3 regions of the Streptomyces sp. NPDC024017 genome follow, and region 1 is predicted to be linked to each of the others. Evidence: riboswitches for the same ligand, from Rfam matches in the RefSeq annotation. Region 1 holds a riboswitch; each other region holds the start of a gene.
The links. Region 1 has a riboswitch for cyclic di-AMP ahead of AB0G20_RS32760 (NlpC/P60 family protein). Riboswitches for the same ligand answer to the same signal wherever they lie in the genome.

Region 1 (10,056 bases):
GCGGCGGCCTGGGCGGCGATGGGGTCGGGGCTGGGTGCGCCGCGCTGGCGCGACCAGTAACCGGCGCCCGCGAGGATGAGGGAGAGGACGACGGCGAAGGTGAGCACCCCGCCGTTGTTCAGCATGGTCAGGAACACCCCGCTGCCGACCAGCGCGAACAGCACGGCCACCAGGGCCTGGCCGTCGACGCGGCCGGTGAGCAGTTTGCGGACCTCGTTCTCGTCCTCGTCGTCGTACGGGACGAAGAGCCAGGCGAAGCCGTAGAAGAGAAGGCCGATGCCGCCGGTGGCGGAGAGCACGGCGAGGGTGATGCGGAAGATCACCGGGTCCATGTCGCACTGCCGCCCGAGTCCGGCGCAGACGCCGGCCAGGGTCTTGTGGCGGCGGTCGCGGCGGAACGCGTGCGGCGGCCCGGCCGGGAGGTTTTCCTCGGGGGCGGCCGTACCGGGTGCTCCTCCCTGTCCTCCCGCGTCCGCGCGCCCGGGTCCCGGCCCCGTCGCGGCGTGCTCGTGATCGGTCATGGGTCCATGGTGACGGGCGCGGCGCCCCGGCGGGAGTCGGAACGACCCTGGCCGGACCCTGATATCGGCCCTGAGAAGCGGCTCGGGAAGCTTTCGAGGGGCGGTCCGCTCAGATCAGGGGAGCCTCAGGGGCCGACCCTGATGCTCCGGCCTCCCGCACGTGTGACCATCAATGGCATGTCGGAAGCCGCAAGCGCGCCCCTCGCCGAACCGCGGCCGCCGCGCAAGCTCTACCGCAGCAGTGACGGACGCTGGCTCGGGGGCGTGGCGCGGGGCCTCGCCGGGCATCTCGGGCTGCCCGTGATCTGGGTACGGCTCGTGTTCGTCGGCCTGTTCATGGCCGACGGCCTCGGCGCGCTGCTGTACGCGGCGTTCTGGTTCTTCGTCCCGCTCGGCGTCGGCGGTGTCGAGGCGCAGAAGCCGCCGTCGCCGGTGGCCGCGGAGACATCGCCCGAGGGCCGCCGCAGACTCGTCGCGCGCAGGCCCGACAAGGGCCAGATCGTGGCCCTGCTCCTCATGGTCGTGGTGGCCATGGTCTTCGTGGGCAACGTGAACCTCAGCGGCGGAGCAAGGGCGTACCTCTGGCCGATGGTGCTGGTCGGCGCGGGCGTCGCCCTGGTCTGGCGGCAGGCGGACAACGCCCGCCGGGCCCGCTGGGTCGAGGTCGGCCGCCGCCGGCGCACGGTCACGCTGCTGCGCTCGGTGGGCGGGGTGCTGCTGGTGACGGCCGGCGTCTCCGGCATCTTCGTCCTGCAGGGTTCCGCGGCCCACCTCGGCTCCGTCCTGCAGGCGGCCCTCGCGGTCCTCGTCGGGATAACGCTGCTCGCCGGGCCGTACCTGGTGCGTATGACGCAGGACCTCTCCGAGGAGCGCCTGATGCGTATCCGGGCCCAGGAGCGTGCGGAGGTCGCCGCTCATGTGCACGACTCGGTGCTGCACACCCTCACCCTGATCCAGCGCAACGCGGAGAACGCGAACGAGGTGCGCCGCCTGGCCCGTGCCCAGGAGCGCGACCTGCGCACCTGGCTCTACAAGCCCGAGGGCACCGGCAAGGACGAGGCCGACGAACCCACCACTCTCGCCGACGCCGTGCGGCGCAACGCGGCCGAGGTGGAGGACAAGCACGGCGTGCCCATCGAGGTCGTGGTCGTGGGCGACTGCCCGCTCGACGAGAGGATCGCCGCACAGATGCAGGCCGCGCGGGAAGCAATGGTGAACGCCGCCAAGTACGGTGGCGAGGGCGGCGCCGTACAGGTCTTCGCCGAGGTCGAGGGGAAGACGGTCTTCGTGTCCGTCCGGGACCGCGGCCCCGGCTTCGACCTCGACTCGATACCCGCCGACCGGATGGGTGTCAGAGAATCGATCATCGGCCGCATGGAGCGCAACGGCGGCACGGCGCGGCTGCGCGCGGTGCCGGACGGCGGCACGGAGGTCGAGCTGGAGATGGAGAGGGCGGAGAAGACGTCATGAGCGACCCGACCGAGGCGAACGGTACGGCGGGATCGGCGGAGGCGGCCGGGCCCGCGGAGTCGGGCGGTGGCCCCGGGCGTCGCGTACGCGTGGTCCTCGTGGACGACCACCGCATGTTCCGTACGGGGGTCCAGGCCGAGATCGGGCAGACCGAGCAGACCGGTGTCGAGGTCGTCGGTGAGGCCGCGGACGTCGACCAGGCGGTCACGGTGATCACCGCGACCCGGCCCGAGGTGGTGCTCCTCGACGTGCACCTGCCGGGTGGGGGCGGCGTCGAAGTGCTGCGCCGCTGCGCCCCGTTGATGGGCGACACCGAGCAGCCGGTCCGCTTCCTCGCGCTGTCCGTGTCGGACGCGGCGGAGGACGTGATCGGCGTGATCCGCGGCGGGGCCCGCGGGTACGTCACCAAGACGATCACCGGCACGGACCTCGTGGACTCCATCTTCCGTGTCCAGGAGGGAGACGCGGTCTTCTCCCCCCGCCTGGCCGGGTTCGTCCTGGACGCCTTCGCCTCCACGGACGCCCCGCCGGTCGACGAGGACATGGACCGCCTCACCCAGCGCGAGCGCGAGGTGCTGCGGCTCATCGCGCGAGGCTACGCGTACAAGGAGATCGCCAAGCAGCTGTACATCTCCGTGAAGACGGTCGAGTCGCATGTCTCGGCGGTCCTGCGCAAGCTCCAGCTCTCCAACCGGCACGAGCTGACGCGCTGGGCCACGGCACGCCGGCTGGTGTGACCCGGGGCGACGGGCCCACGCCCGGCGGGCCCGTCCGCCCACCCGGTCAGACCACCCGGGTCGCCCCCGCGTACGGCATCTCGTCCAGCGGCGCGACGCGTACCGGCGCGGAGGAGTTCGGCGCGTGGATCATCCGGCCGTTGCCCACGTAGATGCCGACATGGCTGATGCCGGCGTAGAAGAAGACCAGGTCGCCGGGGAGGAGTTCGGAGCGGGAGACGCGGCGGCCGGCGGCGATCTGGGAGTACGTCGTGCGGGGCAGGGCGACGCCCGCGGCGCGGTACGCGGCCTGGACGAGGCCCGAGCAGTCGAAGGCGTTCGGACCGGTGGCGCCCCAGACGTAGGGGCTGCCGAGCTTCTGGTAGGCGTAGGAGACGGCCGCGGCCGCACGGGAGTCGGTCGCCTGGGACGAGGCGGAGCCGGGGGCCGCGAGGGTGTCCCGTGCGCCCGTCGAGCGCGAGGCGCGGTCCTGCGATGCGCCCAGCCGGGAACGTTCCTGCACGTCGAGCCGGGACAGCAGCCGCCGTGCCGAGCCCAGCTTGCCGGTGATCGTCTCCTTGTGCTGCTTCAGCTCCGTCCGCCGCGACTTCAACGATGTCAGCTCGACATGGGCGGCCCCGCGCAGCTGCTCGATCTCCCGGAGCTGCTTGCGTACACGCGCGACGGCGGCGTTCTGCCGGTTGCCGGCCCGCTCGACGAACTCGGCGTTCTCGAGGTACCGGTCGGGATCGTCGGACAGGGCGAGCTGCACCGCGGGGTCGAGGCCGCCGGCGCGGTACTGCGCGGCGGCGACCGAACCCAGGGCGTCGCGGGCGGAGTTGAGCCGCTCCTCCTTGCGCGCCGCCTGGTCCTGGAGGTTCTTCAGCCGCTGCCCGGCCGCGTCGGCCTTCTCCTTCGCGCCGTTGTACTTCTCGGTGGCGACCTCCGCCTCCTGGTACAGCTTGTCCACCTTGGCCTTGACCTGGCCGGGGGTGAGCTGGGGCTCGGCGTGTCCGGTTCCGTCGAAGCCCGTCGCCGTCGCCGCGCCCGCGAGGGCGATCGTGGCGGCCGTACGGGCCTTGCCGCCACCCATCGAGCGCTGTCGGGGCTTGCGGTGCGCTGCCAACTGGAGGCCACGTCCTTTCCTCGACCGCCGACGGGTGCGTGCGGCCGCCGGGGGAGCGGACGGGCGGCCTGCGCGTCCGGCGACGGCCCGCACAGGGGGAGCGGACCGCCGCCGGACTTTTCGGCGGTGGTGTCCGACTGCCGCCCCTGGCCCGGGCGGCGGTGGGGAGCCGGGCACCTGGTGGAGGACGCTAAATGTCGCCGTCGCGGGCCGGTGGCAGGTGTGCGGAAGTGTTTCGAGAGGATCGGCGGTGACCGTATGCGACCGCGGCCCCGCCGCGGAGCCGTCGACTTCACTCAGCGTGATGACCGAAGCGCCGAATCATGAGCGAGTGACCGTGATCGGGTGCTATGGGGCGGATATATGCATCCCCGGGCCGGTGTCGGGTGGCCTCGGAGCCCCTGAATAGGCTCCGGCCTCATGGACGTACTCATCCACCTCTTCGTCGGCCTCCACATCATCGGCATCGCCTCGCTCCTGGGTGGCTTCCTCACCCAGATGAAGGCGATGGGCGAGGGTGCCGCCCGCTTCACCCCCGCGATGCTGCACGGCGCGCTGACGATGCTGGTCACCGGTGTGATCCTGGTCGGCCTCAACCAGGCCGACGACCAGTCCGTGAACAACATCAAGATCGGCGTGAAGCTGGCCCTGCTGATCGTGATCCTCGGCCTGGTCTATGTGAAGCGGGACGACGAGAAGGTGGACAAGGGCCTCTTCGGCCTGGTCGGTCTGCTGACCACGGCGAACATCTTCATCGCCGTCCTCTGGACCTGACCCGGGCGTGCCGGGCGGAGGCGAGGGCCCAGGCGGTGCACCCGAGCCACGCGGCCACCGCGATCCACAGCAGCGCCTCTCCGGCGACGCCGAGCCAGGGGACGTCGAGGGCGGCGGCGACCGCCAGGGCGGCCGCGGCCGTCACGGCCGCGGCGAACACGGTCGCCCAGCGCCGCACGTCGTAGTGGTGCCGGGGCCAGAAGAGCTCGGCGAGGAGCAGGGCGACGCAGGCGATCAGCGCGAGCACGAGCAGCGTGACGGTCGTCGTGCGCAGGGTGGCGGAGTTCTCCTCGTTCCACAGGTACAGGCGCGCGCTGTCGGCGTCGAGGAGCTGCGCCCCGGCCAGTGAAGAGACGGCCAGGGCGCCCGCCGCGAGCCAGTGGTCCCCGCGCCCCTCCTCCACCTGCCGGGGCTGGAAGCGGAACAGGGCGAAGCAGTAGAGGGCGAGCCCCAGCCAGAACAGCACAAGAGCGGCGTGGGCGAGCCAGGCCGCCGAGTCGGCCGCTGCGAGCGTGGCGCCGAGCACGGCGAGCCCCTGGGTGGCCACGCAGCGCAGGAACACCGTTCCCCGCCGCCCCTCGGCCTCCACGGTGAGCAGCACCGCCCAGAGCAGCACGGCGAGCGCCAGCAGCGCCTCGGCCAGGGTCTGCAGGCCGGCCGCGGAGAAGCCGGTGCCGAGGACGGCGGCCGCCGCCACGGCGGTGAGCGCGGCCGGCGTCTCCGCCCGCCACCCGCCGTGCGTCCGCTGGGCGAGCCCCGCGGCCGCCACCAGCCAGGCCGCGCAGGCCAGGGCGAGGGCGATGCGGGAGAGGACCTCGTACCCCGCCGGGTCGAGACCGACCGACACGATGCCGGTCGCCAGCGCATACGTCGCCCACCAGGTGGCAAACGGGGAGGGACCGGACATAGCGCCGATGCTAGAGAGCGCCGCGCGCGTTACGAGAGGGGCACGCGCGCGTGCCCCTCAAAAACGTGAGCGGACTTCTCAGGCCGGGCGCACCACGCTGTGGATCGCCGACTCGCCGTCGTAGTAGATCGACTCCTCGCGCACGTACGTGCCGGGCTTCGGGGCGTGGATCATCATGCCGTTGCCGATGTAGATCCCGACGTGGGTGACGTCGTCGTAGAAGAAGACCAGGTCACCGGGCTGGGCCTGGGAGAGCGGGACCGTGGTGCCGGCGTTCACCTGGTCGTAGGTGGTGCGCGGCAGGGTGACGCCGGCGGCCTTCCAGGCGGCCTGGGTGAGGCCGGAGCAGTCGTAGGAGCCGGGTCCGACGGCGCCCCACACGTACGGCTTGCCGATCTGGGCGCGGGCGAAGGCGAGCGCCTTGTCGGCCTTGGTGGCGTACGAGGAGTCGGCCGGGGCTGTCGAGGTGGACGAGCCGGAGGTCGAGGACCCCGAGGACGTAGACCCGCTGTCCTGCTGCTGAGCGGCCTCGTCCTGCGCCTTCTGCTGCGCGGCCTGCTGCCGGGCCAGCTCGGCGGCCTTGCGGGCCGCCTCCTCGCGCTTCTCCTTCTCGATCGCCGCGAGCCGGGCCTTCTCCTCGGCGGTCAGCTTCGACATCAGCTCGCGCGCGTCGGCGAGCTTGCGCTGGACGGTGGCCTTGGCCGTCTTCAGATCGCCCTGCGACTCGGTCAGCGTCTCCAGGCTGTCGGTGGCCTCCTGGCGCTTCTTCATCGTCTCGGACTGCTGCGTGACGTAGTCGTCGACCGCGACCTTCTGACGGCCCGTCATCCGGTCCATCAGCTGGTTCTGGTCGAAGTAGTCCTGCGGGGTGTCCGCGAGCAGGAACGTCGCCGTGTCCGGGGCGGCGGCGCCGGTGCGGTACTGGGCGGAGGCGAAGGAACCCAGCTCCTCGCGCGCCTCGTTGAGCTTCTGGGTGCGCTGGGCGACGTCGTCCAGGAGGGTGTCGACGCGCTTGCGCTGCTTCGCGGTCTTCTCCTTGGCCGCGTTGTACTTGTCGGTCGCCGACTCGGCCTGGCGGTACAGGTCGTCGACCTTCTTCTCGACTTCCTCGAGGCTGGGCTTGTCGTCGGCCTCGGGTGCGGCGTTGGCCGACTGGGACAGCAGGGCCACGGACGTGAGGGCCGCCGTTGCGAGGGCGGGGGTCCGTATGCCTGCCACGCGCGTACCCGTAGGACGCGACTTGCGGTGCGACGCCAAGGGAGGCGACTCCTTCCATGTTCCGCCTACCGGGTTAGCTGTCGGGTTCGGGCGGGTGGTTCGGAAGGTTTGCCCTACGGCCTTCTCCGCACAGGGAGTCGGGCCGATTCACCCCAGGTTCACGGTTGGGTCCCCGGCTCCGGCTGCCGCTGCGGCACGCCGGACTCGGCGGAGGCCGCGCGGCCCGGCGACGTTCGCCGGTGGGGGTCGTGCGGCCTGGTCGCACGGTAGCCAACTCGTGTGGCCCTTGTGAAGGTTGATGGGTGATATGCCCGATACATTTTCGTGACCTTATTCCTGAGCGTTGCGGAGAGTGAATGATCAGGGATGGTTGGTCATGGATGGTCCGCAATTGCGGGGGGTGTGGCAGACCGTGATCAAGCGGTCATGGAGGGCGACAATGGGCCGCCGGGCGGTCGGCGGGATGCCGGGAGCGGGGCGATGTTCTCAGGGCGGCGGCGGGCTGTCAGTGGGGCGCCCTAGACTCGGAGAGCGATGAGCAGCCTCTTTGACGACAGCTTCCTGGCGAACCTCCAGGCCCAGCGGGGCCCCGCGGACGAGCCCCCGCCGCCACCCGAGGACGATCACGTTCCGGAGCCGATTCCGGACGATCTGTTCGGCGGGAAGTTCGACGTGCCCCCGGACCGGGACGCCTACTACCGGGACGGCGCCCCCCGCCCGGTGGTGGACACCGCCGCCCTCCTGGAGGGGCTGAACGACAACCAGCGCGCCGCCGTCGTCCACTCCGGCTCCCCGCTGCTCATCGTGGCCGGCGCCGGCTCAGGCAAGACCCGGGTGCTCACGCACCGCATCGCCCACCTGCTCGCCGAGCGCGGCGCGCACCCGGGCCAGATCCTCGCGATCACCTTCACCAACAAGGCCGCCGGCGAGATGAAGGAGCGCGTCGAGCAGCTCGTCGGCCCGCGCGCGAACGCCATGTGGGTCATGACGTTCCACAGCGCGTGCGTGCGCATCCTGCGGCGGGAGAGCAAGAAGCTCGGCTTCACCTCCTCCTTCTCGATCTACGACGCCGCCGACTCCAAGCGTCTGATGGCCCTGGTCTGCCGTGACCTGGACCTCGACCCCAAGCGCTTCCCGCCGAAGTCCTTCAGCGCCAAGATCAGCAACCTGAAGAACGAGCTGATCGACGAGGAGGACTTCGCAGCCCAGGCCACCGACGGCTTCGAGAAGACGCTCGCCCAGGCCTACGCCATGTACCAGTCGCGGCTGCGCGAGGCGAACGCCCTCGACTTCGACGACCTGATCATGACGACGGTCAATCTGCTGCGCGCCTTCCCGGACGTCGCCGAGCACTACCGCCGCCGCTTCCGGCACGTCCTGGTGGACGAGTACCAGGACACCAACCACGCCCAGTACGCCCTGGTCCGCGAGCTGGTCGGCACCTCCGAGCACCCCGTCGACGTACCGCCCGAGGCCGAGGTCCCGCCCGCCGAGCTGTGCGTGGTGGGCGACGCCGACCAGTCGATCTACGCCTTCCGCGGCGCGACGATCCGCAACATCCTCCAGTTCGAGGAGGACTACCCGGACGCCACGACGATCCTGCTCGAGCAGAACTACCGCTCCACGCAGACGATCCTCAGCGCCGCCAACGCGGTCATCGAGCGCAACGAGTCCCGCCGCCCCAAGAACCTGTGGACCAACGCGGGCGCGGGCGCCACGATCACCGGGTACGTCGCCGACACCGAGCACGACGAGGCGCAGTTCGTCGCCGACGAGATAGACCGCCTCACGGACGCCGGCGAGGCGAAGGCCGGAGACGTCGCCGTCTTCTACCGCACCAACGCCCAGTCCCGTGTCTTCGAAGAGGTCTTCATCCGCGTCGGCCTGCCCTACAAGGTCGTCGGCGGCGTCCGCTTCTACGAGCGCAAGGAGGTCCGGGACGTCCTGGCCTACCTGCGCGTCCTGGCCAACCCGGAGGACTCGGTGCCGCTGCGCCGGATCCTCAACGTCCCCAAGCGGGGCATCGGCGACCGCGCCGAGGCGATGATCGACGCCCTGTCCCAGCGGGAGAAGATCAGCTTCCCGCAGGCGCTCAAGCGCGTCGACGAGGCGTACGGCATGGCCGCGCGCTCCACCAACGCCGTCAAGCGGTTCAACACGCTGATGGAGGACCTCCGCACCATCGTCGAGTCCGGCGCCGGACCGGCCACGGTGCTGGAGGCCGTCCTGGAGCGCACCGGGTACCTCGCCGAGCTCCAGGCCTCCACCGACCCGCAGGACGAGACCCGGATCGAGAACCTCCAGGAACTCGCCGCCGTCGCCATGGAGTTCGAGCAGGAGCGCGGCGAGGAGGAGCAGAGCACCCTGTCCGACTTCCTCGAGCAGGTCGCGCTGGTCGCCGACTCCGACCAGATCCCCGACGAGGAGGACGGCGACGGCGTCATCACGCTGATGACGCTGCACACCGCCAAGGGCCTGGAGTTCCCGGTCGTCTTCCTGACCGGCATGGAGGACGGCGTCTTCCCGCACATGCGCGCCCTCGGCCAGACCAAGGAGCTGGAGGAGGAGCGGCGCCTGGCCTACGTCGGCATCACGCGCGCGCGGGAGCGGCTGTATCTGACGCGGTCCACCCTGCGCAGTGCCTGGGGCCAGCCGTCGTACAACCCGCCCTCCCGGTTCCTGGAGGAGATCCCGCCGACCCACGTGGAGTGGAAGCGGACGGGAGCGACCGCACCCGCGGCCTCCGGGCCGGTCTCGGCGGTGGCGGCCTCGCTGTCCTCGTCCCGCTCGCGCTCCTCGGCGTCGGGCGCCTCCGGTTTCGCCACGCGCCGCACCTCCGAGAAGCCGGTGGTCTCACTGGCGGTCGGGGACCGGGTCACGCACGACCAGTTCGGGCTCGGCACCGTCGTCGGGGTCAAGGGCACGGGCGGCAACGCCGAGGCGACGATCGACTTCGGCGACACCAAGCCGAAGCGGCTGCTGCTGCGGTACGCGCCGGTGGAGAAGCTGTAGCGCCGTGAGGTGAGCCGGTGGGCCCCTGCCCGTTCGACGGACGGGGGCTGCCGGGACGTCACATCGGGTCGATGCCGTGGCTGCGCAGCCAGGGGAGAGGGTCGATCGCCGAGCCGCCGCCCGGGCGCACCTCGAAGTGCAGGTGCGGGCCGGTGGAGTTGCCGGAGTTGCCGGAGCGCGCGATCGGATCGCCGGCCTTCACGGTCGTGCCCGAGGGGACCGTGTAGGTGGAGAGGTGGCAGTACCACGTCTCCGTGCCGTCCTTCGCGGTCAGGATCAGCATGTTGCCGTACGCGCTGTTCCACTGGGTGC
Region 2 (10,056 bases), on a different contig from region 1:
CGGATCGACGGCCAGAGCGAGTACCTGACCGGCGTCAACGGCGCCGCGATCGGCGACCTGGTCGGCCCGAAGGTCGACGAGGGCACCTTCAGGATCGGCGGCAGCAACGTCGTCGTGGACAGCGAGACGGCCAAGTCCTACGGCTGGAAGGCCGGTTCCGCCTTCACCGTCTCCTACGGCGACGGCAAGAAGCAGAAGCTCACGGTCGCCGGGACGTACGAGAGCAACGACTTCCTGCGCGGCATCCTGCTCGATGAGAAGACCCTCGCCCCGCACGAGTCGGACCCGTACAACATGAAGGTCATGGTGAAGACCGCCGACGGCACGTCCGGCGCGGTGCAGGACAAGCTGGAGAAGGCCCTCGGCACCAACCCGGCGATCAAGGTCCAGTCCAAGGACGACATCTCCAACGAGATCGCGCAGATGTTCACGCTGATGCTGAACATGGTCTACGGCCTGCTCGCGATGGCGGTGATCGTGGCGGTCCTGGGCGTCATCAACACCCTGGCCATGTCGGTCTTCGAGCGCTCCCAGGAGATCGGCATGCTCCGCGCGATCGGCCTGGACCGCAAGGGCATCAAGCGGATGGTCCGCATGGAGTCCCTGGTGATCTCCCTGTTCGGCGCGGTGCTGGGCATCGGCCTGGGCGTCTTCTTCGGCTGGGCGGCCGGTGAGCTGCTGGCCTCGAGGATGGCGACGTACGAGCTGGTCCTGCCGTGGGCGCGGATGGGCGTCTTCCTGCTGCTGGCCGCGACGGTGGGTGTCCTCGCGGCGCTGTGGCCGGCCCGGCGGGCGGCACGGCTGAACATGCTGGAGGCCATCAAGGCCGAGTAGCGGACGCGCGAAGGGCCCCTTTCCCCTGCGGGAAAGGGGCCCTTCGCCGTTCTCAGTTCCAGGTGCGGGCGCGCAACGGCAGGTCCGACGCCCCGGACTCGGCGGTGCGCACGGCCAGGACCTGGTTGACGCCGATGCGGTTGCGTTCGAAGGCCAGGGCGGAGGCCGCCATGTACAGGCGCCAGACGCGGGCCCGGCCGGGGCCGGCCAGCTGGACGGCACGCTGCCAGTCGGCTTCCAGGCGGGCGACCCACTGGCGCAGGGTGAGGGCGTAGTGCTCGCGGATCGCCTCGACGTCACGCACCTCGAACCCGGCGCGATCCAGCCGGTCCACGGTGCTGCCGATCGGCTGGAGTTCGCCGTCGGGGAAGACGTAGGAGTCGATGAAGGCGTCGACGCTGTACGTCGTCTCGTCCCGCTGCGGGCGGCGGGCGATCTGGTGGTTCAGGAGCCGCCCGCCGGGCTTGAGCAGGTTGTACAGGTCGGCGGCGTACTCCAGGTACCGCTCGCCGCCCACGTGTTCGGCCATGCCGATGGAGGAGATCGCGTCGTAGGGCCCGTCGCGGACGTCGCGGTAGTCCTGGACGCGGATCTCGACCTTGTCGGTGAGGCCCTCGTCGGCGACGCGCTTGCGGGCGTAGGCGGCCTGCTCCTGGGAGAGCGTGACGCCGACGACGCTCACGCCGTGCTCGCGGGCGGCGTGGATGGCCATGGAGCCCCAGCCGCAGCCGACGTCGAGCAGCCGCCGGCCGGGGCCCAGGCCGAGCTTGCGGCAGACGAGTTCGAGCTTGTCCCGCTGGGCCTGTTCGAGGGTGCTGTCCGGGGTGGGCCAGTAGGCGCAGGAGTACACCATGGACGGGCCGAGGACGATCTCGTAGAAGTCGTTGCCGACGTCGTAGTGGTGGCTGATGGCGCGTCTGTCGGTGCGCTTGGTGTGCAGGTGGCGGCGGGGGCTGCGGGCCTCCTCGCGGGGCGGGGCGGGCGGCAGCGGGGGGCCGGCGAGCTTGACCAGTCCGCGGACGGCGGCGCGGACCTCGGGATCGCGCAGGGCCTGGGCGAGGGTGCGGGCGTCCTCGCCGCGCTCCCAGATGAGACCGGACAGCACATCGAGGGTCGCGTAGAGGTCGCCCTCGATGTCGAGGTCCCCCGCCACCCAGGCGCGGGCCATCCCCAGTTCGCCCGGCTTCCACAACAGTCGGCGCAGCGCGCGGCGGTTGCGTACGACCAGCATCGGCGCGCCCGGCGGGCCGGCCTGCGAACCGTCCCAGGCGCGGATACGCACCGGGAGCGGTGCTCCCAGCAACTGTGTGAAGAGGCCCTGCAGCCGCGTCGCGGCGTCTGCCATGGTGTACACCTCCGTGACGGGGAATCCCGGAATGTCCGACACCACGTAAACACCTGCGGGGCTTCGGCGCAGTCCCCGGCACGCGTCATCTCTGGGCAAAACCGCCGCTTCGCCCGCCCGGACGCGGCTCCCTGACACGCCGAAGGACCCCGGCACGCCGGAGGACCCCGGCACGCCGAAGGGCCTCCCGCACCACGGATGGCGGGAGGCCCTTCGTCAGGCAGATGACCGACCGGAGGTCAGGAGGCCTTGGCCTTCTCCTCGGTCTTCTCCTTCGGCGCGGCGGCGACCGGGGCCGGCTTGGCGGCCTCGTAGAACTCCTCGCGCGGCGTCTCGATGGCGCCGAGCGAGACGACCTCGCGCTTGAGGAACATGCCGAGGGTCCAGTCGGCGAAGACGCGGATCTTGCGGTTCCAGGTCGGCATCGCCAGACCGTGGTAGCCACGGTGCATGTACCAGGCGAGACGGCCCTTGAGCTTGATCTTCATCTTGCCCATGACGATCATCGCGACGCCCTTGTGGAGGCCGAGACCGGCCACCGCGCCCTTGTTGGCGTGCGAGTAGTCCTTCTGCGGGAAGCCCCGCATGCCGGACACCACGTTGTCGCCGAGGACCCGGGCCTGGCGCAGCGCGTGCTGGGCGTTCGGCGGGCACCAGGCGTTCTCGTTGCCCGCCTTGCGGCCGACGAGGTCGGGGACCTGGGCGTTGTCGCCGGCGGCCCAGATGTAGTCGGTGCCCTTGACCTGGAGGGTCGGCTCGCAGTCGACGTGACCGCGGGGGCCGAGGGGCAGGCCGTAGCGGGCCAGGGCCGGGTTGGGCTTGACGCCGGCGGTCCAGACGATGGTGCTGGAGTCGACCTCGAGGCCGTTCTTCAGCACCACGTGGCCGTCGACGCAGGAGTCCATGGAGGTGGACAGGTAGACCTCGACGCCGCGGCCCTCGAGGTGCTCCTTGCCGTACTTGCCGAGCTTGGGGCCGACCTCGGGGAGGATCTTGTCGGCGGCGTCGACGAGGATGAAGCGCATGTCCTCGCGGGACACGTTCTTGTAGTACTTCGAGGCGTCCCGGGCCATGTCCTCGACCTCGCCGATGGTCTCCGCACCGGCGAAACCGCCGCCCACGAAGACGAAGGTGAGCGCCTTGCGGCGGATCTCCTCGTCGGTGGTGGAGTCGGCCTTGTCGAGCTGCTCGAGGACGTGGTTGCGCAGGCCGATGGCCTCCTCGACGCCCTTCATGCCGATGCCCTGCTCGGCGAGGCCGGGGATCGGGAAGGTGCGGGAGACCGCGCCGAGCGCGATCACCAGGTAGTCGAAGGGCAGCTCGTAGGCCTCGCCGACCAGCGGGGAGACCGTGGCGACCTTGCGGTCCTGGTCGATGGTGGTGACCCGGCCGGTGAGAACCTCCGCCTTGGGCAGCACGCGTCGCAGCGGGACGACGACGTGGCGCGGGGAGATGTTGCCGGCGGCGGCTTCGGGGAGGAAGGGCTGGTAGGTCATGTACGACCGGGGGTCGACGACCGTGACGGTCGCCTCGCCGTAGCGCATCTTCTTCTGGATGCGCCGAGCTGCGTACAGGCCTACGTACCCACCGCCTACTACGAGGATCCTGGGACGCTCCGTGGTGCTCATGCCATCGAGTATCCACCCGTCTCAGGGGGGTGGCTCGTGCGCCCCTTCACAAGCTCGGGTGGGGTGTGTGCTATCCTCCGCGGCTCGCGTGATCCACGTCATGGTGACAACCGGGCTCCTTTGTGCACCCCGGAGCGTTGTCAATGCCGCGTGAGCTGCCTCTCTGTGTCCGAAGGGCCTCCGTGAGGCCCTCCTCGAGCGCCGCTCCGAGCGCCTTCCCGGACACCTCCATACCATGCTTCTGAACATGTTCAAGGGCCTGTTCAGCCCCCGGACGGGTCAACGGGACCCCTCTCATCGCCCGGGAGGGCCGAATTCCTTGTGAAGAACTTCACGAACTTTTCCGACGGGCTGTCGCCGGGGGTTCGTCCGAGCCTCCCGGACGCGCTCATTCGTGATCCATGCCTGCTCAGAAGCGGGCTAGGCGACCGACCACGCGATGCCGTCGAGGATGTCGTGCTCGCTCACGACGACCTCCTGCACTCCGATCCGCTCCATGATCGACAGGAGTACCAGGGCGCCCGCCCCGATCACGTCGACCCGGCCCGGGTGCATGGAGGGCACGGCCGCGCGCTCGGCGTGGGTGGAGCGAAGCAGCCACTCGGTGATCTCGCGGACCCGGTCGTGGGAGACGCGGGAGTGGTGGATGGCCTCGGAGTCGTACTCGGGCATCTCCTGCGCGATCGCCGACACGGTCGTCACGGAGCCGGCCAGGCCGACCAGCGTGCGCGCCTCGCGCAGCGGAACGGTCTGCTCGGCGAGGTCGAGCGCGGCCTCGGTGTCGGCCCGCATCGCCGCGATCTGCTCCTCGGACGGCGGGTCGCTCACCACCCCGTCCCGGGCCAGGTGCCGCTCGGTCATGCGGACGCAGCCGATGTCCACCGAGCGGGCCGCCCGGACGCGGTCGTCGCCCACGACGAACTCGGTCGAGCCGCCGCCGATGTCCACCACCAGGTAGGGCTTCGGGAGGTGGTCGCCGCCGGCGAGTTCCTTGGTGGCGCCGGTGAAGGAGAACTCGGCCTCCTGGTCCCCGGTGATCACCTCGGGCTCGACGCCCAGGATGTCCAGCACACCGCGCACGAACTCGTCCCGGTTCTCGGCGTCCCGGGAGGCGGACGTCGCCACGAACCGCAGCCGCTCCGCCCCGTGCTCCTTGATGATCCCGGCGTACTCGCGGCACGCCGCGAAGGTCCGCTGCAGCGCCTCGGGGGCGAGCCGGCCGGTGCGGTCGACACCCTGCCCGAGCCGCACGATCGTCATGCGGCGGTCCAGGTCGACGAGCTCACCGGTGGCAGGGTCCGCGTCGGCGACCAGGAGCCGGATGGAGTTCGTACCGCAGTCCACGGCGGCGACACGGGTCACTGGGCGTCCTCCTCGACGGCCGTCACGCACGGGCCCTTGCGCCACCACTCGGGCAGCATCGCGATCGCCTCGTCCCCGAGCGGGTTCACGCCCGGCCCCGCGGCCAGGGAGTGGGCCACGAGGACGTGCAGGCACTTCACCCGGTCCGGCATGCCGCCCGCGCTCGGGAAGTTCTTCAGCTCCTCGATCTCGTCGCGCCGCCGGATGTAGTCCTCGTGCGCGGCGCGGTACGCCGCCGCCAGCTCCGGGTCCGAGTCCAGCCGCTCGGTCATCTCCTTCATCACGCCGTTGGCCTCCAGCGTGCCGATGGCCGAGTTCGCCTTGGGGCACGTCAGGTAGTACAGCGTGGGGAACGGCGTGCCGTCCGGCAGCCGCGGGGCCGTCTCGACGACGTCCGGCTGTCCGCACGGGCAGCGGTGCGCGATCGCGCGCAGACCGCGCGGGGGCCGACCGAGCTGCTGCTTGAAGGCCTCGACGTCGGCGTCGCTGGGCTCGGTGCGCGGGGTGGTCGGCGGGGGCGTTTCCATGACTGTCTTCAGGCTGTCTTTCTCTGGGTTCAGGTCACTGACTGGGGCTCGGGTCACTGGCCGGAGGCGTCGGCCTTGTCGACCCCGTCCCAGACGTTCGAGTACCAGGGGCGGTCGGCCGCCCCCAGGTCGGTGCGCGACTGCTTCGCCGCGCGCGGGTCGACGACGATGAAGCCCGTCTCCCCCGGCATGACGTAGTGCAACCGCTGCCGGATCTGCTGCTCGGCGTACGCGTCGTCCTGCCAGCGCGCCTTCAGGTCGCGCAGCCGTTCGACGCGCTCTCGGGCCTGCTGCTGTTCGCGCTGGAGGTCCTCGATCTCGGCGCGCTGCGAGACGTACTCCCGCATCGGGTAGGCCAGGGCCACGATCAGCGAGCACATCACCAGGGCGAGCAGCGCGGCCCGGCCGGTCAGCCGCGAGCGGCGGGCCTGGCGCTTGGTCTGGGAGCGGTAGACCCGGGCCGCGGTCTGCTCACCGAGCAGCCGGATCCTGGTCGCGGTGGAGAACCGGTCCCGGTCCTTCACGGCCATCTGTCCGCCTCCCGCTCCACGTCATACGCGCGTACGTCCCCGGACACGGTACGGGACCGAGTACGGGGACGTACGTACGACTGGCGCAAGCCTCGACGGGCCGGGGCTTTTGCTGATCAGCCCTTGAAGCGCGGGAAGGCGCTGCGGCCGGCGTAGACCGCGGCGTCGTCGAGGATCTCCTCGATGCGCAGCAGCTGGTTGTACTTGGCGACGCGCTCGGAGCGGGCCGGGGCGCCGGTCTTGATCTGGCCGCAGTTGGTGGCGACGGCCAGGTCGGCGATGGTGACGTCCTCGGTCTCACCGGAGCGGTGCGACATCATGCACTTGAAGCCGTTGCGCTGGGCCAGCTCGACGGCGTCCAGGGTCTCGGTCAGCGAGCCGATCTGGTTGACCTTGACCAGGAGCGCGTTGGCGGCGCCCTCGTCGATGCCGCGGGCCAGGCGCTCGGGGTTGGTGACGAACAGGTCGTCGCCGACGAGCTGGACCTTGTCACCGAGCTTGGCGGTGATGGTCTTCCAGCCCTCCCAGTCGTCCTCGAACAGCGGGTCCTCGATGGAGACGAGCGGGTACGCGTCGACGAGCTCCGCGTAGTACTCGGTCATCTCGGCGGCCGAGCGCTGCTTGCCCTCGAAGGTGTAGACGCCGTCCTTGTAGAACTCGGAGGCGGCGACGTCGAGCGCCAGGGCGATCTGCTCGCCGGGGGTGTAGCCGGCTTCCTTGACGGCCTCGAGGATGAGGTCGAGGGCCTCGCGGTTGGAGCCGAGGTTCGGGGCGAAGCCGCCCTCGTCGCCGAGGCCGGTGGCCAGGCCCTTGCTCTTCAGGACCTTCTTCAGCGTGTGGTAGACCTCGGCGCCCCAGCGCAGGGCCTCGGAGAAGGACTCCGCGCCGATCGGGGCGATCATGAACTCCTGGATGTCCACGTTGGAGTCGGCGTGCGAGCCGCCGTTCAGGATGTTCATCATCGGCACCGGCAGCAGGTGCGCGTTGGGGCCGCCCAGGTAGCGGAACAGCGGCAGGTCGCTGGCCTCGGAGGCGGCGTGGGCGACGGCGAGGGAGACGCCGAGGATGGCGTTGGCGCCGAGGGAGCCCTTGTTGTCGGTGGCGTCCAGGTCGAACATGGCCTGGTCGATCAGACGCTGCTCGGTGGCGTCGTAGCCGACCAGCTCCGGGCCGATCTGCTCGATGACCGCGAGCACGGCCTTCTCCACACCCTTGCCGAGGTAGCGGTTCGAGTCGCCGTCGCGGAGCTCGATGGCCTCGAAGGCGCCCGTGGAGGCGCCGGACGGGACGGCGGCACGACCGGTGCTGCCGTCGTCGAGGCCGACCTCGACCTCGACCGTGGGGTTGCCTCGGGAGTCCAGGATTTCCCGGGCTACGACGACGTCGATGGACGGCACGAGCATCTCCTTCTTGGTGTGACGCGGTGACGCGGGTCGCGTGGACCCGGCGAGGTGCGGGCCCGGTGGCTCGCGACATGAGCCTAACCGGCTCCGGGCGATCGGCCACCGGGTCGCCCACCCCATGGACAGAACCGAGAGTAAATTGTTTCCGAACGGAACAAAGCCCGTTGCCGAAAAAACCCCGCCCCGGTGCGTACGGGGGATGACGCACCGGGGCGGGGAGACCGTGGACCCTGGGCGGGTCCGGGTGGGCCGCTGCTTACTTCAGGTGCAGCTGCTGGCCCGTGTAGATGAGGTTGGCATCGTCGATGATGTCCTTGTTCAGCTGGTAGAGCTTCTCCCAGCCGCCCTTGACCTTCTTGTCCTCGGCGATCGAGCTGAGGGTGTCACCCTTGACGACCTTGTACTCGCCGTCGCCCTTCTCGACCTTCTTGCCGGTCGGGGTGGTGACGGTCTTCTTGGCCGCCGGACGCTCGTCGGAGCGGGAGGCCGGCTGCTGGGTCTCGCGGGACTCGGTGCTCTGCTCGGAGGAGCTGCCGGAGTCGCTCGAGGAGCCGCCGCCGGTGTAGCCGGCGCTCGACAGGCCCTTGCCGCAGACCGGCCAGGCGCCCTTGCCCTGGCTCGCCAGGACCTTCTCGGCGATCTCGATCTGCTGCTCCTTGGTGGCCTGGTCGGCGGTGGAGGCGTACTTGGTGCCGCCGTAACCGGACCAGGTGGAGGCGGAGAACTGCAGACCGCCGTAGTAGCCGTTGCCGGTGTTGATGGACCAGTTGCCGCCGGACTCGCACTGGGCGACGGTGTCCCACTCGGAGGCGGTGGCGGCGGAGGCGTTGCCGGCCGCCATCAGCGGGGCGGCGACGGCGGCACCGGTGACACCGGCGATGGCGATGACCCGAGAGGCCTTGGACGGACGGCGGTGCGTGCCCTTGCCGGAAAACAGCATGGAGAGATCCCCTCACCGACGCCTGCGAGGTGAGCTGTCGGGTTCGGGCCGGTTGAGTTGCCCGGCCGCGTCCCTCCCGGGACACGGCTTCACCCCAAGCCCTTCCGGCACAACTGGCCGGTCGGGCACCTACCTTGGGTCCCCCGCTCCTGCCTACGGCGCTTGACGCGACGACTGTTCCCGTACGGCCGCTGGCAGGATTCGGCGTTGCGGCAGCCGGGGCTCGTGGTGACGAGCGGTCACGACCGTAGACACGCGATCCGCGGAATTTCAAAGACGATCAGGGCTTCTGAGATCTATCTCTCACGGGCCTCAAACGGGACATTCTCCGCGAATCATGACGCGAACTCGTGCGGTTTGGGGGCGACTTCCGCCAACGTTTCCGCACTGCCCGAACAGCTACTCCTCGTCCCCTTCGCCCTCCACCGTGAGCTTCTGACCGGGGTGGATGAGGTTCGGGTCGGTACCGACGGCCTTCTCGTTGCCGTCGTAGAGCGCGTGCCATCCGCCGCTGACCCGAAGGGCGTCGGCGATGGACCAGAGGCTGTCGCCGACGCCCACGATGTAGGCACCTTCGGACGCGTCAGCGGAGGCCTCGTCACCGCGCGAGGAGTGACGGCCCGTGGACTCGTCCGCACGGCCGCTCTCGGGCGTGCCGGTCTCGTCGGCACTGGGACCGCGATGGCGGCCGGAGCCGGCGTCTGTCGGCGCCGAGGAGTCGTCGCTCTGCTGCGAGTTGCCGGACCGGCCGCTCTCGGGGGTGGCCGACGGAGAACCGTCGGACTGCCGGTCCTGCGACGAGTCGGAGGATGCGGACGACTTGCCCGGCTTGGCGGTTTCGTCATCCGACGATGACGACGTGTCAGGCGACGACGAAGACGAGGAAGGACTCGCGGAAGGAGACGAACCCAGCGAGTCGAGCAGACCGGGCGAGTCCTCAGACCCGGATGATTCAGACGAGTCGGACGAATCCGACCCCTTGTCCTGCTGGAGCCCGGAGAGCAGTCCGCAGGTGCGCCACGCGCCGACCCCCTGGTCGGCGAGGATTCTCTCCGCCACGGCTATCTGCTGGGAGCGGCTGGCCAGGTCGGCGCTCGCGGCGTAGTCGAGGCCGCCGTGGTTCTCCCAGTCCTCCTGGGACAGTTGCAGGCCGCCGTAGTAGCCGTTGCCGCTGTTCTGGCTCCAGGCGCCGCCGGTCTCGCAGTCCGCGACCCGGTCCCAGGTCGTGCCGTCGGCCGCACTGGCACCGGAGGCCCCGAGGAGCGGGATCGCGATGGCGGAGCCGGTCACTCCGGCCGCGACGAGGAGAGCCGGAGCCTGGCGAGGGCGACGGTGCCGACCGTTCCCGGAGAGCATACGGAGACCTTTCACGAGGCATCAGTGACCGACGCGTCCGGAATCCCGGGCCGCGTTGATGGGTGAACGTATCGGCAGACGATCACTTGTCACAAGTTAATGCCGCGCAGATCACGTGAAGATCACAGTCC
Region 3 (10,056 bases), on a different contig from region 1:
CTGCTTCGCCTGGGGCGCCTGCGCGGCGGCGCTGATAGCGATCGTCGCCAACAGCTTCGCGACGAGATGGATAGCGACGGCGACGGCGGACCCGTCCAGCGCGGACACCCTCGGCGCGACCGTGATAGCGCCGGTGGTCGAGGAGTCGGCCAAGGCGGCGGCCGTCCTCCTGGTCTTCCTCTTCCGGCGCCGGGACTTCACCGGCATCGTCGACGGCGTGGTCATCGCCGGCGTGACGGCCACCGGCTTCGCGTTCACGGAGAACATCCTCTACCTGGGCACCGCGTTCGGCACCGACCAGCTCACCGGCGGCTCCGGCATCGCCTCCGTCACGGCGGCGACCTTCTTCGTGCGCATCATCATGTCGCCGTTCGCGCACCCGCTGTTCACGGTCCTCACCGGCATCGGCTTCGGCATCGCCGCGCTCTCGGCGGACGGCCGGCACCTGCGCCGGGTCGCCTTCCCGCTCTCCGGGCTGCTGCTCGCGATGGGCATGCACGCGATGTGGAACGGCTCGTCGGCGTTCGGCGAGTACGGGTTCTTCGCCGTGTACGCGGCGTTCATGGTGCCCATCTTCGGGCTGCTGACGTGGCTGGTGATCTGGACGCGGCAGCGGGAGCTGAAGACCATACGGGCGGAGCTGCCCGCCTACGCGGCGGCCGGCTGGCTGACCCCGGCCGAGCCGTTCGCGCTGGGTTCGATGCGGGCCCGGCGGATCGCCCGCCAGTACGCCCGCCGTCACGCGGGCAAGGCGGCGGCCCGGGAGGTGGCGCGGTACGAGGCGTACGCGACGTCCCTGGCGTTCCTGCGGCACCGGGCCCGGCGGGGCCGAGCCGGGGCGGACTTCGCCGTCCGGGAGGGGGAGCTGCTGGGCGAGCTGTGGCGGCGCCGGGAGGCGGCCCGCCCCGCGCTGGACCACGCGGCGCGGATCACCGCCCCTCCGGTCCCGGTGGTGGCCCCGCCCTGGCCGGTGTACGGGGTGTACGGCTACGGCCACCAGCCGGCGCCCTACCCCGCGTACAACCCGTACCGCTCCTAGGCCAGCCCCTGGCCGGGCTCAGGCCGAGGCCTGCGTGAGCCGCCCGATCTCGGCCTCCGAGAGCGTCAGCTGCCCGACGCCCACCAGCGCGGGCAGCTGCTCCACCGTCCGCGCGGAGGCGATCGGCGCCGCCACAGTCGGCTGGGCGGCGAGCCAGGCCAGGGCCACCGTGGCCACGGGCACGTCATGCGCCCCGGCGATCTCGTCGAGGGCGGCGAGCACCCGCTGCCCCCGCTCGGTCTCCAGGTGCTTGGCCGCGCTCCTGGCCCGCGCGCTCTCGACCGTCGTGCCGGGCCGGTACTTGCCGGTGAGGAAGCCGGACGCGAGCGCGAAGTACGGCACGGCGGCCAGGCCGGTCCGCTCGGCGAGGTCCCGGAGCTCACCCTCGTAGGTGTCACGGGAGACCAGGTTGTAGTGCGGCTGGAGGGCCACGTAGCGCGCGAGTCCCTCGCGGTCGGAGAACTCCAGGGACGCCCGCAGCCGCTCGGCGGAGATGTTGGAGGCGGCGATGTGCCGCACCTTCCCGGCCTTCACGAGGGAGTCGAGCGCGCCGATGATCTCCTCGACGGGCACGTCCGGCTGGTCGAAGTGCGTGTAGTACAGGTCGATGTAGTCGGTGCCCAGGCGCCGCAGGGAGGCGTCGGCGGCGGCCTTGATGGTGCCGGCGGACAGGCCGCGGAACTCGGGATGCTGGCTGACCTTCGTGGCGACGACGACGTCCGCGCGGTTGCCGCGGGACTTCAGCCACTTGCCGAGCACGGTTTCGGACTCACCGCCCCGGTTTCCCTCGACCCAGGCCGAGTAGGAGTCGGCGGTGTCGACGAAGTTGCCGCCGGCGGCGGTGTAGGCGTCGAGGACGGCGAACGACTGGTCCTCGTCGGCGGTCCAGCCGAAGACGTTGCCGCCGAGGGCGAGCGGGAAGACCTCGAGGTCGGAGGTGCCGAGCTTGCGCAGAGAAGTCATGTTCTGCGTCAACGTCCGTACGGAGTGGCTCATTCCGCTACGGGCGCAAAGGCCCTGTGAACGCTGCCGCCCACCGGCCGGGCATCCGGAAGCCCTGACGTCGGGGGGTCGTCGTCAGGGCCGCCGGCGCTTCTACGGGCGTTTTCCGCTTACGGGTTCAGTCCCTTGCCGCGCAGCCAGGCCATCGGGTCGATGCCGTCGGCGGATCCACCGGAGTGGACCTCGAGGTGCAGGTGCGCCCCGGTGACGTTGCCGGTGGCGCCCACGCGGCCGATGACGTCGCCCGTGCTGACCTTCTGGCCGACGCTGACGCCGATGGAGGACTGGTGCGCGTACCAGATCTCGGTGCCGTCATCGAGGGTGAGGACGGTCTTGTAGCCGTAGGAGCCGTTCCAGCCCGCCTCGGTGATGGTGCCGCTGTGCACGGCCTTGATCGGCGTGCCCGTGGGGGCGGCGAAGTCCAGGCCCGTGTGGTAGCCGGAGGACCAGTAGGCGCCGGCCTGGCCGAAGCTGGAGGTGATGGTGTACGAGGAGGTCGGCAGTGTGAACTGCTTGGCGAGGGCGGCGAGCCGCTCGGCCTCGGCCTTCTTCCTGGCCTCCTCCTCGGCCTTCTTCTTGGCCTCGGCGGCCTTGGCCTTGGCTTCCTCCTCCGCCTTGGCGACGGCTTCCGCCGCGGCCTTCTCGGCGGCGGCCGCGGCGTCCTGGGCGGCCTTGGTCTCGATCTGGTCCTGCTGGTGCTCGACCTGGGCCATGATCCGGGCGCGCAGGGCCTCACCGGCGCCGGCGCCGGAGCTGCTCTGCTTGGTTTCCGCGGTGGCGGTGCCGAGGCTGCTGAGCGGAGTGGCGGAACCTTCGGGGGTGTCGTCGTCCGAGATGAGGGAACCCACCGAGGGCAGGTCCGGGACGGAGATGGACACCGGGGGCTTGCCGGTCTGGGCGCTGGCCATGCCGCCGGCACCCACGGCGGCTATGACGCCGACGCCGAGGACGGTGGAGCTGCGGGCGAGACCTCCGCCGCGCTGCTTGGTGACGCGATGCCGGCCGCGGACGGGACGGATGGACTCCTCGGTGGGGTTCCACTCCTGGAACGGCCCCTCGTCGGTGCGCTGAGCGCCGTAGCCGAAGGTGTCGCTGTCGCGCTTCGGCGCGTACGGGGCCGCGGGGGCAGGCCGGTTGGACGCCACGTGGGCGTACTCCTTTCCTTCCTTCTCGCCTACCGGGTTAGCTGACGGGTTCGGAGCAGGAAGGTCTCCTACGCGCGTATACCTACCGTGCTTTCACGGTGGTATCCGCCCGATTCACCCCAAGTGGTGGTTCCCCGGTTCCCTTTCGGGATTCGGCGCGTGCGCACGGAGCCGCCTTCTGTGACGGCTGGGACGACCGCGCTGCGTTATCGAACGTTAATGGACGCGCGGGGGGTATTCCAGCGATTCCACTTGATCATTAACCTGTTTCGCGCGGACTTACCTGCCATGACTGGCTCAAATCGGGCGAGTTGGCCGCTTCACAAGTGACTGACGGGTTTTGACGGTGCGTCAGTTGTTATGCGGAACGGGATGGTTCGCTCACCGACCGTAATGGGACGCGCGAGAGGTATCGGGAAATGCACCGAGGGCCGGAATCCTTTCGGATTCCGGCCCTCGGCCTTCAGTAGCGGGGACAGGATTTGAACCTGCGACCTCTGGGTTATGAGCCCAGCGAGCTACCGAGCTGCTCCACCCCGCGCCGTTGTGACTCCAGTGTACGCCATCCGCGGGACCACTCTGCACACCCGCTGCTCACACCCGGCGCAGCAGGTGTCGGTTCGGGGCCTTGGCCCGTTCCTCGTGCTCCGGGAGGACGAGGACCTGCACTCCCGCGGCCGCCAGGAGACCGCTGCCGTCGGCGTCCGTCACGAAGGTGTCCGGCTCGCGCCAGGCCGTGACGACCCGTCGTACGCCCGCGTCGAGGATCAGCCGGGCGCAGGGGGCGGGGCGTGAGGCGCGGCGGGCGCACGGCTCCAGGCTGCTGTACACCGTCGCGCCGGGCAGGCGCGGGTCGGCCGGGTCGAGCTTCGCGAGGGCCGCCTCCTCGGCGTGCACGACCGGGTCGCCGGCCTCGCGGGAGTGGCCGCGGGCCAGTTCCGTGCCGTCGGCGGCGACCACGACCGCGCCCACGCTGAACGCCGTGTCCGACGGCGGGCAGCGGTCGGCCAGTTCGCAGGCGAGGGCCAGCCAGTGGTGGTCGGCGGCGGCGGGCAGGGGGCCGGTGCCCGGGGCGGTCGGTTCGTAGCGCATCAGGACCACGTCCTCGATCTGCCGCGACTCCAGCAGCCGGAGCCGGCCGCCCTGGTAGCCGCCGGGGCCGAAGAGGCGGGGTGCCCGGGCGTCGCCCACGAAGAGCGGGGCGAGGACCAGCTGGAGTTCGTCGGCGAGGCCCTGGGTGAGGAGCTGGGTGTGGATCAGGCCGCCGCCCTCGACCATGAGCCGTCGTACGCCGCGGACGTCGTGCAGGTGCGTGAGCAGCCGCCGCCAGTCGAGGTCGGCGCCGAGCGGGACGACGTCGGTGGCGAGGCCTAGGGCACGGGCGCGTGCGGCGCCCCGGTCGGTCGTGTAGAGGACCTTCTCGCCGCCGGTGTGCCAGAAGCGGGCGTCCGGGTCGAGGTCTCCGGAGCCGCTGACGGTGACCTTGAGGGGGTACTCGGGCCGGCCCGCGGCCGTGCGGGCGGCCCGGCGCTGCTCCGAGTTCACCAGCAGCCGCGGGTTGTCGGCGCGGATGGTGCCGGCGCCGATCAGGATCGCGTCGACGGAGGCCCGGACCTCGTCGACCCGGTCGAAGTCGGCCGGGCTCGACAGGAGCAGGCGGTCGGGTCCGGTGTCGTCCAGGTAGCCGTCGAGGGAGACGGCGGCGGACAGCAGGACGTACGGGTGAGGCATCGACGCTCCGCGGCTGGTCGGGACGGCGGGACTGGACGGGTCACCAAGGCGGGCTTGGTTCAAGTTTGAAACAAACCTACACTGGCGGCATGACGACTCGCTGGCTCACCCCCGATGAGCAGCGCGCCTGGCGCGCCTACATCGCCGCCTCGCTGCTCCTGGAGGACGCGATCGACCGGCAGCTCCAGCAGGACGCCGGCATGCCGCACCTGTACTACTCCATCCTCTCCGTCCTGTCGGAGTCCCCGGAACGGCGGCTGCGCATGACCGATCTCGCCGAACGGCTGAAGATCACGCGCAGCCGGCTGACGTACGCGGTCACGCGGCTGGAGAAGGACGGCATGCTGCGGCGCGAGGCCTGCCGGTACGACAAGCGGGGCAGCATCGCCGCGCTGACCGACGAGGGGTTCGCCGTGCTGGAGCACGCGGCGCCCGGGCATGTCGAGACCGTGCGGAGCTTCCTGTTCGACCGGCTCAGCGAGGAGCAGGTGGGGCAGCTGGAGGAGATCTCCGCGGCGATCGCGCAGGGACTCCAGGAGGACGGGGCGCGACCGGCGGCGGACGACGTGCCGTGGCGGCGGAGGTCCTCACCGGCCTGTTCGTGACGCGACGCGTACGCCCGAGGTGCACGTGACGCGCATCACAAGACACCGACACTCGTTGCTTCAAATTTAAAGCACGACTAGGGTTCCGGACGTGGATCTGCTTCAAATCTGAAGCACTACGGCTGTGCAGCCGAACAGGAAACGGAACCCGGAGGCCCCGCATGCCCGACACCCCCGCCGTCATCGCCACCCCGCGCTCCCGCGTCCGGGTCCCGCTGCGCTTCCACGACGGCTACGAGGCCGACGCCGAGCTCGTCACCTTCCACGGGCTGGCCGACGGCCGGGAGCACGTGGCCGTGGTCCTCGGCGAGCCCGGCCCGGTCCCGCTGGTGCGGCTGCACTCCGAGTGCCTGACCGGGGACGTGTTCGGCTCGGCCCGCTGCGACTGCGGCCCGCAGCTGCGCGAGGCCGTCGAGCGCATCGCCGAGCGCGGCGGCGTGCTCCTGTACCTCCGCCAGGAGGGCCGCGGGATCGGCCTCTACAACAAGCTCGACGCGTACGCCCTCCAGGACGAGGGGCTCGACACGTACGAGGCGAACGCGGCGCTGGGGCTGCCGGAGGACGCCCGCGACTACACGGCGGCGGCCCAGATGCTCAGGGCCCTGGGCATCGGCGAACTGGACCTGCTCTCCAACAACCCCGACAAGGCGGACCAGTTGCGGTCCCTGGGCGTCGACGTCCGCGACCGGATTCCCACGGGCGTCTTCACCACCGCCCACAACGTCCGCTATCTGCGCGCGAAAGTCCTCCAGACGCAGCACACGCTGCCGCTCGCCGCGCTGACGGAGCTCAGCGCGGGCTGAACCGCCCCGGTCCGGCCGGGCACTGAACCGGACTGCTTGCCCCTCGGTTCATCGGGTACAGCCTTTGAAAGAGGGCGACCTCATCAGTACCCGGAGCCTTATGGAAGTGACCGTTTCGTGACCGATCTCGGCGGCCCCGGCAACCACCGGGCGAGGGGACCGGGCGATGACCCGGAGGCCGTCGCATCGCAGATCGCCGATGCCGTGGAGAGTCTGACGGCGCTGTGGTCGGTCGCCGCCCAGGAGGCGTCCCTGCGCCTGTCCCTGCACCAGTTGCGGGCGCTGCGCACCGTGCAGGCGGCGCCCGGCCTGAACCTGACGGCTCTGGCGGACGGCCTGGACATCGGTCTCCCCACGGCCAGCCGCCTCTGCGACCGCCTGGCGGCGGCCGGCCTGCTGGAACGGGCCCCGCATCCCGGCACCCGCCGCGAGGTGCAACTGTGGCTCACGACACACGGACAGCACGTCCTGGCCGACGTCGCCGCCCGCCGCGCCCAGGCCTTGGCCACGGCCCTGGCGGCCATGCAACCGGCCGAACGGGCGGCACTGAGCAGGGGGTTGAGGGGGTTCCTGGCAGCCCAGGACACGACGCCCGGCCCCGGTGAGCCCGGGCCGTGATTCCCTACGGTTGATCGGCCGCACGCACGGGGCGACCAGCCGACCGTCAGGCCCCCGAGCCGTGGCGGCTCACGCCGCCGGCGGTCAGGACTGCCACGCACGTGTCGTCCCTCGCCGGCCGGGCCGCGCTGCCCGCGTCCCGGAGCACCACGGCGGCCGCCACCGCCGGATCGCAGCCGGGCAGTACGCCGTCGTCGGGCGGCGTCCAGCGGCTGGGCAGGCCGTCGCTGTGCAGCACCAGCAGGCTGTCCGCGTGCCAGGCGACCCGCTGCACGGGCACGGAAGCCGGGGCCTGCGCGCCCACGATGCCGGGCTGGGACAGCAGCGGCTTCCACGCGCCGTCGGTCCGCAGCCGGGCGCCCACGTTGCCGATCCCGGCGAAGCTCAACTGCCCGGCTTCGAGATCGAGTTGGGCCACGGAGACGGCCGCGCCCCGGGTGGGGCGCAGGGCCCGGCCCAGACGCCGCAGGATCTCGGCGGGCGGCAGCTTCGCCAGGCCGCGCAGCTCATTCACCGCCGCGGTGGAGGCCTCGGCGGCCTTCGCTCCGTGACCGAGCCCGTCGGCGAGCAGCAGGGTCAGACGGTCGCCGTCGCGCACCCGGCCCCAGGCGTCCCCGGAGTACTCGGCCCGGCCGAGGGGGACATTGACACCCCCGGCGCGCGGACCCGGTGCGGGCGGCCCCTGGTTCCGGACTGCGGGCTCGTGGCCGATCCGGGCCATCACGACGGTGCCCCGGCCGGGGGCGCTGTGCAGATCGAAGTCGTTCGCTATGCGCCGGCACGTGCCGAGCCCGGCACCGAGCGAGGCGGCGACGGTCGTGGTGTAGCCGTCGCGCATCGCCGCCGCGACGTCCGGGATGCCGGGGCCGTGGTCGAGCGAGACCAGCTGCACGGCCGCCCGACGGCCGTCGTCGTGCGCACGCTCGACGAGATTGATCAGCACGCGCCCGCCCTCCGCGTGCCGCAGCAGATTGGTCGCCAGCTCCGTCGCCACCAGCGCGGCGGTCGCGGTGCGGTTGGAGGGCAGGCCGGCGCAGGCGCTGGCCTGCTCGGCCGCCACCCGCACGTCCCGCACCCGGGTCGAGTCGTCCACCGGCACGTCCCAGACCCTGCTCATCACGGCACCGTCCGGGAGGGCGGCACGACGGTGGCCCAGGCGGTGACGGTGACGGTGGTCCCCTCACCGGGCCGGCTGTCCACCTCGAACCCCTGCACCAGCCGCTTGGCCCCGCTCAGCCCGAGCCCGAGCCCGCCGCCGCTGGTGTAGCCGTCGGTCAGCGCCTGGTCCAGGTCGCGGATGCCGGGCCCGGTGTCGACGAAGGCCAGCCGCAGCCCGTGCGACTGCCCGGCGGCCAGCGGGGTGATCTGCACATGACCGCCCCCGCCGTGGACGAGGGTGTTGCGGGCCAGCTCGCTCGCCGCGGTGACGAGCTTGGTCTGCTGCACGAGCCCGAAGCCGAGCTCGGCGGCGGCCTGCCGGACCTGCTGCCGTACCCAGGCCAGGTCGGCGTCCGAGCCGATCGGCAGGGTGGCCGGACCGGCATGGCGGGAAGTCTGCATCAAGGACTCCCCTCGCCCCGGCGCGTGGTCACGCCGAGCATCTCCATCGCGCGTTCGACATCCAGGGCCGTCCGCATGCCGGGCAGGGTGAGTCCGAGCTCGACCAGGGTGATCGCCACCGCCGGGCGCATCCCGGCCAGCACCGTACGGGCCGCCAGCAGCTTGGCTCCGGCGGCGATCTCGGCGAGGACCCGGCCCAGGAAGGAGTCGACGATCTCCACACCGGAGATGTCGATCACGACCCCGGTCACCCGGCTGTGCGAGATCCGGGCCGTGATGTCCTGCTGGAGCTGCTCGGCCATCCCGTCGTGCAACTCCCCCTGCAGGGTGACGAGCAGGACGTCGCCCAGCTGGAGCACCGGCACGGTGAAGCCGAAGCCGTGCCCGCCCACCGGGCCGTGTCCCGCCGACCTGGTCATCGCGTGCCCGCGTCCGCCGCCGCGCCGACCGCCCGCAGCGGCGCGATCTCGACGCCCTGCCGGCTCAGCGCGTAGGCGAGCGCGTCCTCCAGGCTGGAGCGGGTGAGCACCGTGCCGAGGTCGATGCCCAGATGGACGATGGTCTGCGCGATCGCGGGCCGGATGCCGGAGACGATGCACTCGGCGCCCATCAGCCGGGCCGCCGCCACGGTCTTCATCAGGTGCTGGGCGACCAGCGAGTCGACCGTGGGCACGCCGGTGATGTCGAGGATGGCGTACCGGGCGCGCTCGGCGACGATCGCGTCCAGCAGGCTCTCCATGACCACCTGGCTGCGCGCACTGTCCAGGGTGCCGATCAGCGGTACGGCGACCGTGCTCTCCCAGAGCTTGATCACGGGGGTGGCCACCTCGTGCAGCTGCTCACGCTGCCGGGCGATCAGCTCCTCGCCCGCGCTGACCGTCGTCTCCATCACGACCAGGCGCAGCGTGCCCATGAGCACGGTCAGCGCCACCACGGACTCCTGGGCCTCGGCGGCGTACGGGTCCGGGAACTCGGCGCGCAGCAGCTCGGTCACCGGCTCGCGCAGCGCGGCCACCTCGTCGGCGACCCCGTCCGGGTCGATGCCCGTACGGGCGCGGGAGGCGGCCATCCGCCCCAGCTGGTCGCGCACGGACTCGAACCCGGACGCCCGGATGTCGTCCACCCTCCCGGAGGCGGCCACAGCCGCCAGGGCCGCGGTCACGGCCCTGCCCGCCTCCACCGCCTCGTCGCGTGACACGGTGAAGACCGTGCGGAACAGCGCGGCGTCCGCCCACCGTTGGGCGATCTGCTCCCGGCGCCGTTCCAGAAAGGCGCTCACCTGGTATGCGGCCGGCTCCTGTTCCGCGTTCTCTTCCGACACCGACACTTGCATCGCTCCCTTGCACGGGCCGAACCGAGGTCACGCGACGGCGCCTCAGCCGTTAGTTGCCGTATGACAAACATTAGTGCCGACGTACGGCACCACCAAACAACTGCCTACCTACGCCCCCGACCTGCACCTTCCCCGTCCCTTACCGGCCACGCCAGTCCAGACACACCACGAGGGCGTCGTCGTCCGGGGTGGACCTGCCGCGGTGGCCCGTCAGTTCGCG

Region 2: another riboswitch for cyclic di-AMP. It lies ahead of AB0G20_RS19145 (transglycosylase family protein); the one in region 1 lies ahead of AB0G20_RS32760 (NlpC/P60 family protein).
Region 3: another riboswitch for cyclic di-AMP. It lies ahead of AB0G20_RS04800 (M23 family metallopeptidase); the one in region 1 lies ahead of AB0G20_RS32760 (NlpC/P60 family protein).

What each region holds. Positions count from the first base shown of each region.
Region 1 is NZ_JBEZYZ010000014.1:98,433-108,488, forward strand. Features, by position in the region: gene AB0G20_RS32730 (PspC domain-containing protein) at 1-521, opposite strand, end outside; gene AB0G20_RS32735 (PspC domain-containing protein) at 699-1,991, shown strand; gene AB0G20_RS32740 (response regulator transcription factor) at 1,988-2,728, shown strand; gene AB0G20_RS32745 (NlpC/P60 family protein) at 2,775-3,833, opposite strand; gene AB0G20_RS32750 (hypothetical protein) at 4,254-4,607, shown strand; gene AB0G20_RS32755 (hypothetical protein) at 4,585-5,514, opposite strand; gene AB0G20_RS32760 (NlpC/P60 family protein) at 5,593-6,771, opposite strand; cyclic di-AMP (ydaO/yuaA leader) riboswitch at 6,780-6,952, opposite strand; gene pcrA (DNA helicase PcrA) at 7,267-9,744, shown strand; gene AB0G20_RS32770 (peptidoglycan DD-metalloendopeptidase family protein) at 9,803-10,056, opposite strand, start outside.
Region 2 is NZ_JBEZYZ010000006.1:441,851-451,906, reverse strand. Features, by position in the region: gene AB0G20_RS19180 (FtsX-like permease family protein) at 1-834, shown strand, start outside; gene AB0G20_RS19175 (cyclopropane-fatty-acyl-phospholipid synthase family protein) at 887-2,179, opposite strand; gene AB0G20_RS19170 (NAD(P)/FAD-dependent oxidoreductase) at 2,419-3,807, opposite strand; gene AB0G20_RS19165 (Ppx/GppA phosphatase family protein) at 4,228-5,169, opposite strand; gene AB0G20_RS19160 (DUF501 domain-containing protein) at 5,166-5,696, opposite strand; gene AB0G20_RS19155 (septum formation initiator family protein) at 5,750-6,226, opposite strand; gene eno (phosphopyruvate hydratase) at 6,343-7,623, opposite strand; gene AB0G20_RS19145 (transglycosylase family protein) at 7,886-8,569, opposite strand; cyclic di-AMP (ydaO/yuaA leader) riboswitch at 8,574-8,740, opposite strand; gene AB0G20_RS19140 (transglycosylase family protein) at 8,969-9,925, opposite strand; gene AB0G20_RS19135 (cytochrome P450) at 10,048-10,056, opposite strand, start outside.
Region 3 is NZ_JBEZYZ010000002.1:19,717-29,772, forward strand. Features, by position in the region: gene AB0G20_RS04790 (PrsW family intramembrane metalloprotease) at 1-1,039, shown strand, start outside; gene AB0G20_RS04795 (aldo/keto reductase) at 1,058-2,002, opposite strand; gene AB0G20_RS04800 (M23 family metallopeptidase) at 2,152-3,186, opposite strand; cyclic di-AMP (ydaO/yuaA leader) riboswitch at 3,198-3,354, opposite strand; tRNA gene AB0G20_RS04805 (tRNA-Met) at 3,654-3,727, opposite strand; gene AB0G20_RS04810 (dihydrofolate reductase family protein) at 3,781-4,917, opposite strand; gene AB0G20_RS04815 (MarR family transcriptional regulator) at 5,007-5,522, shown strand; gene ribA (GTP cyclohydrolase II) at 5,684-6,325, shown strand; gene AB0G20_RS04825 (MarR family winged helix-turn-helix transcriptional regulator) at 6,443-6,943, shown strand; gene AB0G20_RS04830 (ATP-binding SpoIIE family protein phosphatase) at 6,990-8,060, opposite strand; gene AB0G20_RS04835 (ATP-binding protein) at 8,060-8,503, opposite strand; gene AB0G20_RS04840 (STAS domain-containing protein) at 8,503-8,922, opposite strand; gene AB0G20_RS04845 (STAS domain-containing protein) at 8,919-9,836, opposite strand; gene AB0G20_RS04850 (PP2C family protein-serine/threonine phosphatase) at 9,976-10,056, opposite strand, start outside.